DNA from 3 places in the Arthrobacter sp. JUb119 genome. Region 1 is predicted to be linked to each of the others. Evidence: riboswitches for the same ligand, from Rfam matches in the RefSeq annotation. Region 1 holds a riboswitch; each other region holds the start of a gene.
The links. Region 1 has a riboswitch for S-adenosylmethionine ahead of M2368_RS06270 (hypothetical protein). Riboswitches for the same ligand answer to the same signal wherever they lie in the genome.
Positions count from the first base shown of each region.

Region 2: another riboswitch for S-adenosylmethionine. It lies ahead of M2368_RS11945 (ABC transporter ATP-binding protein); the one in region 1 lies ahead of M2368_RS06270 (hypothetical protein).
Region 3: another riboswitch for S-adenosylmethionine. It lies ahead of M2368_RS09845 (OsmC family protein); the one in region 1 lies ahead of M2368_RS06270 (hypothetical protein).

Region 1 covers NZ_JANUFE010000002.1:44,392-48,309, forward strand. Annotated here, with positions in the region: gene M2368_RS06265 (VIT1/CCC1 transporter family protein) at 1-1,079, opposite strand, end outside; gene M2368_RS06270 (hypothetical protein) at 1,134-1,400, opposite strand; SAM riboswitch class IV at 1,416-1,529, opposite strand; gene M2368_RS06275 (DinB family protein) at 1,597-2,184, opposite strand; gene M2368_RS06280 (cupin domain-containing protein) at 2,318-2,884, shown strand; gene M2368_RS06285 (hypothetical protein) at 3,021-3,437, shown strand; gene M2368_RS06290 (APC family permease) at 3,544-3,918, shown strand, end outside.
Region 2 covers NZ_JANUFE010000004.1:101,582-105,499, reverse strand. Annotated here, with positions in the region: gene M2368_RS11955 (LLM class flavin-dependent oxidoreductase) at 1-909, opposite strand, end outside; gene M2368_RS11950 (acyl-CoA dehydrogenase family protein) at 967-2,298, opposite strand; SAM riboswitch class I at 2,314-2,405, opposite strand; SAM riboswitch class I at 2,673-2,774, shown strand; gene M2368_RS11945 (ABC transporter ATP-binding protein) at 2,780-3,601, shown strand; gene M2368_RS11940 (aliphatic sulfonate ABC transporter substrate-binding protein) at 3,687-3,918, shown strand, end outside.
Region 3 covers NZ_JANUFE010000003.1:180,898-184,815, forward strand. Annotated here, with positions in the region: gene M2368_RS09840 (DEAD/DEAH box helicase) at 1-2,137, opposite strand, end outside; SAM riboswitch class IV at 2,278-2,399, shown strand; gene M2368_RS09845 (OsmC family protein) at 2,431-2,982, shown strand; gene M2368_RS09850 (L-idonate 5-dehydrogenase) at 3,059-3,918, opposite strand, start outside.

The sequences.
Region 1 (3,918 bases):
AGGCCCAAGCAGTAGGTGATGGCCGCTGCGCCCCAGCCGATGGCTAGCTGGCGCAGGCCGCGCTTGAGCGGGGAGGCACCGGAAAGCAGTCCCACGATCCCTCCGGTGATCATCAGGGCCACGCCTACCAGGACTACCGAGACGAGGATCGCGGTCATGCCGGAGAGCCCAAGGATATAAGGCAGGATCGGCACGACCGCGCCGGAAGCGAAAAGGATGAACGAGGTGGCCGCCGCGCCGGTGGCCGACCCCAGTTCCTGGTGCTCCTTCTCGAGTTCTTCGCCGCGGCCTTCCGGGTTCAACGAGAAGTCGGGGTTGCAATCGCAGGTGAACAGGCCCATGCGTTCTGCGGCCCGGTGCGCTGCATCTTCATCGCTCATGCCGCGGGCCTTGTAGATCAGCACCAGCTCGTTGGCGTCCAGATCGAGGTTCGGGGCGGCGGTCAGCGTGACCTGGGTTGGTCGCGAGGCGGTCAGCAGCTCGCGCTGGGAACGCACCGAGACGTATTCGCCAGCTGCCATGGACAGTGCGCCGGCCAGCAAACCGGCAACACCGGAGAACAGCACGAAGGTCGCTGAAACACCGGTCGCACCGATACCCATGATCAACGCCAGGTTGGAAACCAGCCCGTCGTTGGCGCCGAAGACCGCAGCGCGGAAGTTGCCCGAAAGGCGCGCACGGCCTGCTGTAGCCAGCGCCCGGACGACCTCTTCGTGGACCTGTTCGTCGGCCGCCATCTGCGCGGTGGCGTCCTTGTCGTCGCGGTAGGGCGAACTGCTTTCGGAGCGCTGGGCCATGGCCAGCACGAAGACCGAACCGAAATGCAATGCCAGGAAACGCAGCATGGTGCGTCGCAGCGACGGGCGGACTTCCTTGAAATGCTCGCCGAGCAGGACGCGCCAGTGGGATTCGTGGCGGGCTTCCGCCTCTGCAAGGCCCAGCAGGATTTGCCGTTCTTGACCGGTTTTCTTTTCCGCGAGGGCCCTGTAGATGGAGCCTTCGGCGACTTCATCTGCGAGATACTTGCGCCATCGCTGGATCTGCGCTTTGGTAGGTTCGGTTTCTGGGTGCTGTGGCATCGCGACGATGACTCTCCTGGAACATGGATTTTCCAATGAAACCCGTGGATCGGATCAACCACCCAGTTTAGTCAGGGCTCCTGCACTTGGGAATTTGGCAAGGCTAAAAGCAATTCTCTTGCCCGCGGGATTTCCGGCTACCGGCAGCACCAGCTGCAATTCAGAAGTGGCCGGATCATAGGTCGGCCTGCGGGCGCAACGGGCAATGAGCCGTTCAAGCCTGAGCGGATCTGCAACGTAGCGGGTGCGCCAGCGCCCCTCGGCCTTGAACTGCACTTGGCCGGTCTGGCGGTCGATGACGGGCAGAATCGGATATGCCATGGAGGTCAACTCTCTTGCGAGCTCTTGCCCGTGCACCTGTTGATGCGCGGACCGCTTCCTCATCCGAACCACCCATGAACTTGGGGTTGGTGCGCGGCCAGTCGGAGCTTGGCGCCGCGTCTCGTGAAGCAACATTTCCGATGGTACCGCCGGCGGTAGGGCCCGGTGAAGTCCGAATGCGTAATATGACTGCGGCTCAGCTGCCCGGGGCAAAGGCATTGGCCAGTTGCTGCAGCTTCTCGCGTTGTTCGGCCCATTGCCCCGCGGTGTAGCCGGGCAGCAGATCCAGTTGCGCGGTCCAGCCAGCACGGCCATCGAGCTGCTCGCGGATAATATCCAGATGCCCTGCATGCCGGGAGGTTTCGGCGAGCGCATGGATGAGCAGGTGGTCCAAGGTGGTTTTGCCAGCTGGCCCCCACCACGGTACCTCTACGGGACAGTCCAGGGGCAGATCGCTGATGGCTTCATCGGCGAAGGCGATGGCTTTCCGATACAGGCCGATCAGCTGTTGCGCATCCATATCTGCTGGCGGGAGGAAATCCGCGTCGGGATCATGCGGCGCAATGAATTCGCGAACGTAGCGGTCATCGGCCCTGCGCTTGAGGCAGGTGCCGAAATATTCGTATTCATTGATCGCCAAATGGTGCAGTACTCCCAGGATATGGGTGCCTGTAGGGGTGAGCGGAGTGCGTGCCAGGTGTTCGGCGAGGCCTTCTGCCTTGTAGATCGCATTCTCGCGCGCGTCGTTCAGGTACCCGCAGAGCTTGTCCTTGGTGCTGTCCATGGGCAGAGTCTAGTGAGCGCTGCAGTCTCGCGGTAGAGGGCGCGGTGTGTTTACCATTGGTAAACTTGCCCCGCAGGCCTTGAAGCCAAAGTGGTTGCGGTTGTTGCTGCAGAAAACGTCGAGGAGCCAAACGATGAAAACCTTGCCAGTTGAACCAACCGGTGCCGCGATCAATATCGGTGCGAGGCTGCGCGGGGTGCGCCAGACCCAGCGTATGACCATTGACCAGGTCGCCGAGCTATCCGGACTGACCAAGGGTTTCCTCTCGCGTGTGGAGCGCGACCTGACCAGCCCTTCGGTTTCCACTCTTTTGCGGTTGTGCGAAGTGCTGGGCATGGAGGTCGGTACCCTCTTCGAGGTTCCTGAAACGAAACTGGTCCGACTGGAGCAGGCACCCCGTGTTTCCCTGGGCGGTGACGGCATCACGGAGCAGCTGGTCACGCCGCGCAGCGAGAAGCGGGTGCAGATGATTCGCGCCGAGATTGCGCCCAAGGGCACCGGTGAAGCGGAGCTGTATTCGGTGGATTGCGAGCTGGAAGTGCTGCACGTGATCGCTGGAAAATTCATCCTGGTATTGCCTGATCAGCGCGTAGAACTCGAAGCAGGCGATACGATCACCTTCCCCGGGCGTGAACCGCATAGCTGGGAAAACGATTCTGATGAGGTTGCCGTGGTTACCTGGACGCTGATCCTCTCATGACGCCAATCCCTTGCGCTTGCTGCCATGGCACGGCATGCGCAGTGCGGCTGCGCGTTCGTCTGCGGGGAGATGAACCGCGTATTCTAGGAACGATGCGTTGTTCCGGGCGCTCGGGACAATCAGTGATGGGAGAGGCGTGAGGACAGGCGAACCAACCGCTGCGCAAGATCAACTGCGCAGTATCAGCTGGTGGGCTTCGATACTTTTCGGCGTTCTTATTGGCACCACCTTGACCTGGATCCGCACCCAACGCAATTTCTTCTTCATTGGCGCCGCGATTCTGGCCGTCGTCATTGTCACCATTGGCGTGCGGACGATTCGCCGACGGGCACGCTTCCCGGTGATGGCGCAGGCGCGCACCTCGTGGGCGTATGTGCTGTGGACAGGTGTCCTGCTGGTCCTGGCCGGACCGATCCAGCTGGTGTACGTAGCTGATGACCTTTCCGAACTGACTATCAAATCGCTGGTCATGTCCGCAGGCTTCTGCCTGGGCATTCACGAGGTCGACCGCGCGCTGGTGAAAGCCAGCAAGAAGCGCTCCGGCGAGGCCTAGCCTCCTGATTTGGGCAAAATAGCCTGAAATGTAGTCAAAACATCCAATACCCTTAAGCGCGTTTTTGCATAGTGTGATCCTGACCAACTTTCCAGAAGGGGTTGCCATGTCAGGAAAAACCGCGAAGAACCGCACCGCAGAACCAGGCCTCAAGAAGGTCCTCGGCCGCTGGGACGCCTTGGCCATAGGCGTGGGCGCGATGATCGGCTTTGGCTGGGTCGTGCTCACCGGCGACTGGATCACCACCGCCGGCCCGTTCGGAGCCACGCTGGCCATGCTGGTTGGCGGTGGCATCATGGCGGTAGTTGGCCTGACCTATGCCGAACTAGTTGCGGCCATGCCGAAAGCAGGCGGTGAGCACAACTACTTGCTGCGCGCCATGGGCGCCCGCTGGTCTTTTGCCGGTTCGTGGGCCATCGTCGGCGGCTACATCACGATCGTGGCCTTTGAAGCAGTGGCACTGCCCAAATCCGTGCTCTAT
Region 2 (3,918 bases), on a different contig from region 1:
GCTGTAGTCCTGGAACTTCGCCTGGGCCAGTTCGGTGGTTTCGGCGGTGATGATGGTCTGCATGGCGAAGACCTTGATGTCGTAGCGGCCACGCCCGGCGGCCTCGGCAGCGTCACGGATCTTGCTGACCGCTTCCTTCAGCAGGTCGCGGGTGGGGCAATTGACGAAGATCGCTTCAGCGTTCGACGCGGCGAACTCGGTGCCGCGCTTGGAGGCACCGGCCTGGTAGATCACCGGGGTGCGCTGGGTGGACGGCTCGGTGATGGCGATGCCCGGAACCTTGAAGTACTTGCCTTCGTGCTCGATCGGGTGCACCTTGGCCGGGTCGGTGTAGATGCCGGTGGCCTTGTCATTCTGCACCGCGTCGTCTTCCCACGAGCCTTCGAGCAGCTTGTAGACCACCTCGAGGTACTCATCGGCGTGGTTGTAGCGCTCGTCGTGCTCCATCTGGTCTTCCTGGCCCATATTGCGGGCCGCCGATGGCAGGTAGCCGGTGACGACGTTCCAGCCCACGCGGCCGTTGGTCAGGTGGTCCAAGGTGGCCAAGCGGCGGGCGAAAGCGTACGGGTGCTCATAGGCGGTACCTGCGGTGACGCCGAAGCCGAGGTTCTCGGTCACAGCGGCCATGGCGGAAACCAGCATCATCGGGTCGTTGACCGGTGCCTGCGCGCCGGAGCCCAGCGGGGTCACGTTGGTGCCCTTGTACACGTCGTAGGTGCCCAGCACGTCGGCGAGGAACAGTCCGTCGAACTTCCCCTTTTCCAGCACCTTGGCCAGGTGCGTCCAGTAGCCCAGGGTGTTGTAGGTCGAGGCCTTGTCCTGCGGATGGCGCCACAGGCCCGGCGACTGGTGCACCACGCAGTTCATGTCGAATGCGTTGAATAGGATCTCGCGCTTGTTCTCGCTCATGGCTTTGCCCCCATAGGTCGGTAATCGTGGAAAGTTGCTGGTTTGCGTCGCAGGCCCTCAAGCCCGCTGGGTTGAATCTTCGCCGGTGACGGACAGCCGCTGCGGCTGGACCCCGTTGATCTCGTAGTCCCCGACGATGCGCGCCTTGTAGATCGCCGGGTTATGGGTGGCGATGGTGCGCGCATTGCGCCAGTGCCGGTCCAGGTTGCAGCCGCTTCTGGTGGACGAGGCTCCCAGTCCGTCGAAGAGCTTGCTGGTCACGCCGATGGCCAGTGGCTGCACCACGGTTTGCGCGCGGTTGGCGGCCAGCTCGCATACGGCGTAGCGTTCCTCGTCGTTCAGTCCCGGATCGCCCAGGGCCGCCTCGACTTCGAGTACCGCGCCGATCACCACGGAGTCGGCAGCGAAGGACTCCGCGGAAACTTCGCCCACCAGCTGGAGGACCTGGGGTTCCTGGTATACCGGCACCCCGGTTCCGGTGGTGAAGATGCGGGTGCGCGCCTGCACCGCGTGACGCAGGTCGTTCAATGCGGCGCGGGCGATGCCCGCCTGCACGGCCATGAGAACCAGCTGGAAGATCGCCGCTTCGGAGTCATTGGTCTGCTGCGGCATGAAGCAATCCACCGGGACCTGGTGGAATTCGGTGGTGCCGGTTCCGGTGAGGCCCTGGCCGAACCCATCCCAGTCGTCGAGGATCTTGACGCCGCTGCGCTGGGTGGAGACCACGGCGATCTGGCGGCCGGCGAGCTCCGGGTGGGCCACGGCAACGGTGGTCCAGTCGGCAAAAATGGTGCCGGTGCAGTAGTACTTTTCACCGTCGATCACCCAGCGCCCGTCCACGGTGCTGGCCTTGGTGTTCAAGGTGCCCAGGGCGTTGCCACCGCGTTCGGTGTAGGCGTTGCCGATAATCTGCCCAGCAGCGATGCGAGCGACCCACTTCTTGCGCAGCTCTTCGTCCTCCAGCGCCAAGACGTTCTCGACGAATGCGATATGCGCACGCCACAGCTGGCCTACGTGGGAGTCCGCCTCGGACAGCTCGATGAGCAGACGGAAGACATCCACCAGCCGTGCGCCGTAGCCCCCGTCGGCAACGGAAAGGCGCAGCGCACCGAAACGCTCGCGATTCAGCAGGCCTACCTGCTCGAAAGGAAGCACGCGGTTCAAGTCGCGGTCCTTGGCTGTCGCGGCGATCTGCGCAAAAACGGGACGGAAAATTTCGGCCAGCCGGTCGTATTGCTCATCCGCACTTGGTCCGGGGGTGATTTTCAGCAATTGCCTGGTCGGCAGCTGTTCTTCAAACTTGTCCAGGTCCATTGTGGTGGCCTGCGAAGGGTCACTGAGCTGGTTGAAGTCCAGTCCGAGGGCATTGTGCGATTCACCAATAGGCATCAGGGTTCTCAATTCTTTCCATCGGTCCTGGCGGTAGCACCGTCCCGCTATTGGGGTGGTTGCTGCGGCGTCGTGGAGCCAGATCTCTCAGCCGCTCTGGATGGGTCGTAATTCATTTGTAACGGTAATAAACCGGCGTTTCCAACCCGCGAAGTCACATTTCGTCCCAGTGCCGGCAGTGCCCATCTTCAAATTTCACAGCCTAATCCGCGTCCTGCCGAAGATGAGTTGCAAAGTTTTGCTTAATGTCGAGCAAACCGGCCTGCAATAAAATAAATAACGAAATTTCTGGGCAATGTGACGTAGTTGTCGAAGATTTTTTCATATTACGCAAGATTTGCGTTCAAATCGTTCGACTCGTTGTAATGGACACGTAACCATCCCGAGCGGCCGAGAGATCTGGCTCCACGACGCCGCAGCAACCACCTTTGGAGTTTTGCTCTGCAGGCCGGTGCTACCGCCAGGAACGATGGAGATGAACATGACTCTTTCCTTTGCAGCGCCCGAGGCAGCTCCCGTTGCCTCAGCTTCAAGCGCCCTGGACGTGCAGTTCAGCAACGTGTCGCGAACCTTCACCACCAAGATGGAAAGCCGCACCGTTCTGACCGATATCAACCTGCAAATTCCAGCAGGTCAAGTCGTGGCCATTCTTGGAGCCAGCGGTTGCGGAAAATCCACGCTGCTGCGTTCAGTATCGGGCTTGGACCACCCCACCACCGGCACCATCCGCACCGGCACCCGCGAGGTCACCGGCATCAACGAGTTATGCGCCGTTGCCTTCCAGGAGCCCCGGCTGCTGCCATGGCGCTCGGTTCGCCAGAACATTGCACTGGGCCTGGCACCGGAAACCGATAAGCGCGCCGGCAACTCGCTGATCGATGAGTTGATCGAGCTGACCGGTCTGAGCCATGCAGCCAGCTTGCGCCCACGCGAGATCTCCGGAGGCATGGCGCAACGGGTTTCGCTGGCTCGCGCGCTGGCTCGGCGCCCGGGTGTATTGCTTCTTGATGAACCCTTCGGCGCCCTCGATGCGCTGACACGCTTGAAGATGCAGGATCTGCTGCTCTCGATTCACGCATCGTTCCCCACCACTGTTCTCATGGTGACCCATGATGTGGACGAGGCGTTGACTTTGGCTGACCGCGTGATTGTTCTGGGGCGAGGCGCTGGGCATAGTGCAGCGGGCGTCATCGAGGATCTGTCCATCTCAGCTGTGCATCCACGCCGGCATACCGATGAAAAGTTCGTTGCAGATCGCCTGCACCTATTGCGCCTGCTCGGCGTCGACCCAACCAACCATTAGTCCCGGCCACGCCGTGGGTCCCGAACCATTCGTCCCCTTTGCCTTTTCACCTACACCGCTTGCACGCACAATTCTAGGATTCTCCATGCTTTTGAACCGTCTCACCCGCCGCACTGCATTGTCCGCCGCCGCCTTGATCGTTGGCGCAGTTGCCCTGACCGGCTGTGCTGGCGAAAACGCTACAGCCTCCTCGGATGGTCAGACCCTGTCCATCGACTTTGCCACTTACAACCCGCTGAGCCTGGTACTCAAGGAAAAGGGATGGTTGGAAGCAGCCGCCAAGGAGCAGGGCGTAAATGTCGAATGGATCCAGTCCG
Region 3 (3,918 bases), on a different contig from region 1:
TAACTACCAATTGGGCGTCACCGATCTGCGACGCCATGCTTTGGCCGCTCTTTCTAGCTGTTGAAGTGATGCCGGTGACTCTCATCTGCGGCGCAAATCGCTGCGCCTCATTGATCCAGTTGCCCACCACCGAGGTAGGAGCCAGCACCAGGAATTTCTGGGCAGGATCCTCGACGCGCGCTTGTTCAAGGCAAGCCAGCAACTGGACGGTCTTGCCCAGACCCATATCGTCGGCAAGGACGCCACCGAGATCATGGGTACGCAAGAAGTTGAGCCAGGATAGGCCGTGGCCCTGATACGGGCGCAGTTCAGCGTTGAACGTTTCCGCTAGCTGGACCGGCTGCATTTCTTCACCGCTTTGCAGCGCCTTCATGGTCTGCAGCCACTGGTTGTGCTGGGCTTCGATAATGCCCAGATCCACCAGTTCTTGCCACCAGTCGATGCTCAACTTATGGATGCGGATCGTATCGCCCTGCACCGTGCCCAGCTCCCCGGCCTCTGATATCAGCTGGCGCAGCTGCGTGAAATCTGCACCATCAATCGGGATCACCGTAAGGTCATCGAGGACGAGATACTCATCTTGCTTGGTCAAGGCCTCCAGCAGCAGTGGGAACGGGACCTTGGTCTCGTCCAGGAGCACTTCCACAGACAAGTCGAACCAGTCCCCCGTGCTTTCGCCGGCTTCGACACTGACAGCGGCCGGGGCGTGGCTGATCCGGTACTTCGGCAGCCTGTTCTGCTCTTCAACGACCACATCGGGATGCTCTGCCAATAGCGGCAATGCGTAGACCAAGAAATCGATGGATTCGGAGGTGCTGAATTCCTTCGGCGGGAAGATTCCTGAAGAGGTCAGTTGCCCCAAGGAAGCCTGCGCGCCGAGCTTGTCCTGCACCGAAGCAGCAATTTCCTTTTCCACGGCATACTGGCGGGGGCCCGCGGAGGCGTACTCCCAGGAATAGCTCACGGTCAGCGGAGTTCGGATGCTCTCCAGGGACAGCTTGAGGCTGGGGCGTGCTGGAACAGGGATGCTGTAGCTGTCATCCTCGCTCTTCAACGGTGCCATCAGGCGCAATCGGTCCAGGTGCTGGCGCTCGAAAAGCTCAACGCCTTCCTGCGGGATGGATTGCGCACCGGATTCAATAAATGTGGCCAGTTCCTTCGTGACCGGTTCAGCGAACCGGGCCAAACCGATTTCCCTGGCCTTCGGCAAGGGGCTGGACGCGTAAGCCAACAAGGTCGGCGGCGTGCCTATGGGCAAGAGGTAGACGTGCTCTTCGCTCGGCCCGCGCAGCTTCCCTTCCATGCTCAGGCCATGTTCACCGCGACGCACATCCACGTGTGCCATGGCTGGTTGCTCGCTGAACTCCACCGGGGCCTTGGCCGTAGAACCGCCGTTGACGATCTGCACTCCAGCTTCACGCAGGGCTTCGAACGCATCCAGCAGGTCCTGGCCTGGAAGATCCATCAAGGAGATCCACTCCTTGGGATCCCACGAATGGCGATAAGTATCTTGTTCAACGTGTTCACGCAACCGGTCCAGTTCAACGACCGCACGACGCTGCTTCTTGGAGAACCGCGTATCAAAAGCAACATTGCGCCAGCTGATCCCGGTTTGGATCCAGGGGCTCTTGGTGCCCTGGCGGGCCGGGCGTGCCTGCAAGGTCAGCGCGTCCTCGCCGCCATAACGCGGTTCGCTTACCACTTTCAGGATCAATCCCAGCGGTTCTTCGGCAACCAGCGGCTCATCGGAAATGACTGGAAGCAGACGGTCAAGGGTACGTTCCCACTGCGGCTTGCTATTGCGTTTCCAAGCGTGGGGATCCACCCCGGAGTCGGAGACGAAAAAGCCCTGGTCTTCTTCGGTGGTGACCTCAATGAGCAAGGCGGCGACATCTTCACAGGACTGAACCCCCGGATGCTTGCCGCAGAAGCTGGTGAAGCTGATATTGCCCTCGGTGATTTCCAATTGGGCCATCACCGATTCACGCAGCACCACACCGGAGATGCGGGTAGATCCCGGTTGCATTACCCGGTTGGCGATCTGCACTTTTCCGGAATCACACAGGAATTGGCCCAGGTTGTATTCGGATTCGGTCACCAAGGTCTGGGCCGCAGAAAGTGTCAGCTGGAATTCCATACTCGCCGTTCATTGTTCGTGCAGTGGGCGCCCGAGAGCTAGATTCCATCTTAGCGAGCCGGAAAGCAAGATGCCCGGTGACGAAAAGTTACTTCTGCCCTTTACCCGCGGGCCCTGCAACCGATAGAAATTAATCACTGAATCACGAGTTCCACTCTTTGAGCCCTGGCTGAGTGGACGGCAACCCTCCTGCGTCATTGTGCGGGGTGCCCCAGGTGAAGATTCGACGCATCTTGAACGCCAAGATGCGTAAGCGATGGCGCCCCTTGCGCCAGAAAGGGGATCAATTCCCCATGACTAATGCAGCATCTGCCCCAACCGTATCCGAAGACCGCGCACAGCGCCTGCAGGAAGCAGGCAAGGGCTGGGGCGAACGAATTTCGGCTGCCCCGCAAAGTGCCCAATTGACTTTCACCGTCGAGGGCGAAGGCTTCGATTCGGTAGCCAGCAACATTGTCTCCGGCAAGCACACCTTCCAGGTCGACGAGCCAGCTGCCCTGGGCGGCAGCGACCTGGCCGCAAGCCCCGTGGAATACGCGCTCGGAGCGCTCATCTCCTGCCAGGTTGTGGTCTACCGCTTGTACGCGCAGAACCTCGGCATCCAGGTGGACGACGTGAAGATCCAGGCCAATGGCCACCTCGATGTCCGCGGACTCTTCGGCATCGACCAGACCATCCGCCCCGGCTTCTCGTCGGTGGATCTGGACATCCGGATTGCCGGACCGGAATCAGCTGAACGCTATGAAGAACTGCGCCGCGCAGTGGATGCACACTGCCCGGTGCTGGACCTCTTCGCCAATCCGGTGCCCGTGACAACCGCGGTAAGCATCGCAGAGACCAACTAGAGTTCGCTGAACTAAAAAGCACCGCGGCGGCCCCCGACTTCAGGGGCCGCCGCGGTGCACTTCTAGCTGAAGCCAACTATTGCCCCAGGAAGTTCAGCAGGACTTTGCCGGAGCGAGCCGAATCCTTGGCCGTTTCGAAGGCTTCAAGCGCATCGGCGACCGGGAACTCGTGGGTTACCGCCTCGGAAACCTGCAGTGAACCGTCGGCCAGGGCAGCAAGCACATGGTCGATTTCGTCGTTGAAGCGGAAGGAACCAACCAGTTCCAGCTCGCGGGTAATAGCCAGCGAAATGAGTGCGGGTTGTTCTCCTGAGGGCAGCAACCCGACCATGACCACTCGACCGCCGCGCACGGCACCGCGCACGGCGGAGGCCAACCCGCGGAAGTTGCCGCTGGCCTCGATCACCACGTCCGCGCCCACCTGGGCAAGAGCTTCCTGGTCATCGGCGCGCAAAGTTGAAGTGGCACCGAGTTTCCCGGCGATTTCCAACGGCTTCTCGTGCATGTCCACTGCGATGATTTCTTTGGCTCCGGCACGCTTGAGCACTGCTACAGCGAGAGCTCCGATCGGCCCAGCACCAATAACCAGCGCCTTCTTGCCGGCGACTTCACCGGCGCGCGACACCGCATGCCAAGCAACCGCAGCCGGTTCTGCCAGTGCCGCATCACGCAGTGCTAAGCCAGCAGGCAGCTCACGCAGCATGCGTGATGGCAGGTTCACTTCGCGGGCGAATGCGCCCTCGGTGTGCGGGTAGCGGGCGGCCGAGCCCAGATAGGTGCACCCCGGGGAAAGATTCGGGCGGTCGGCCGGGTAGGGTTCCCCGGTCTCGCCTGGTGTTGCCGGGTGCACGGCGACTTTGGTTCCGGCTGCCGGCCCGCTGCCGTCAGCGGCGGCCTGCATGACGGTCCCGACGATTTCATGCCCGAGAACCATTG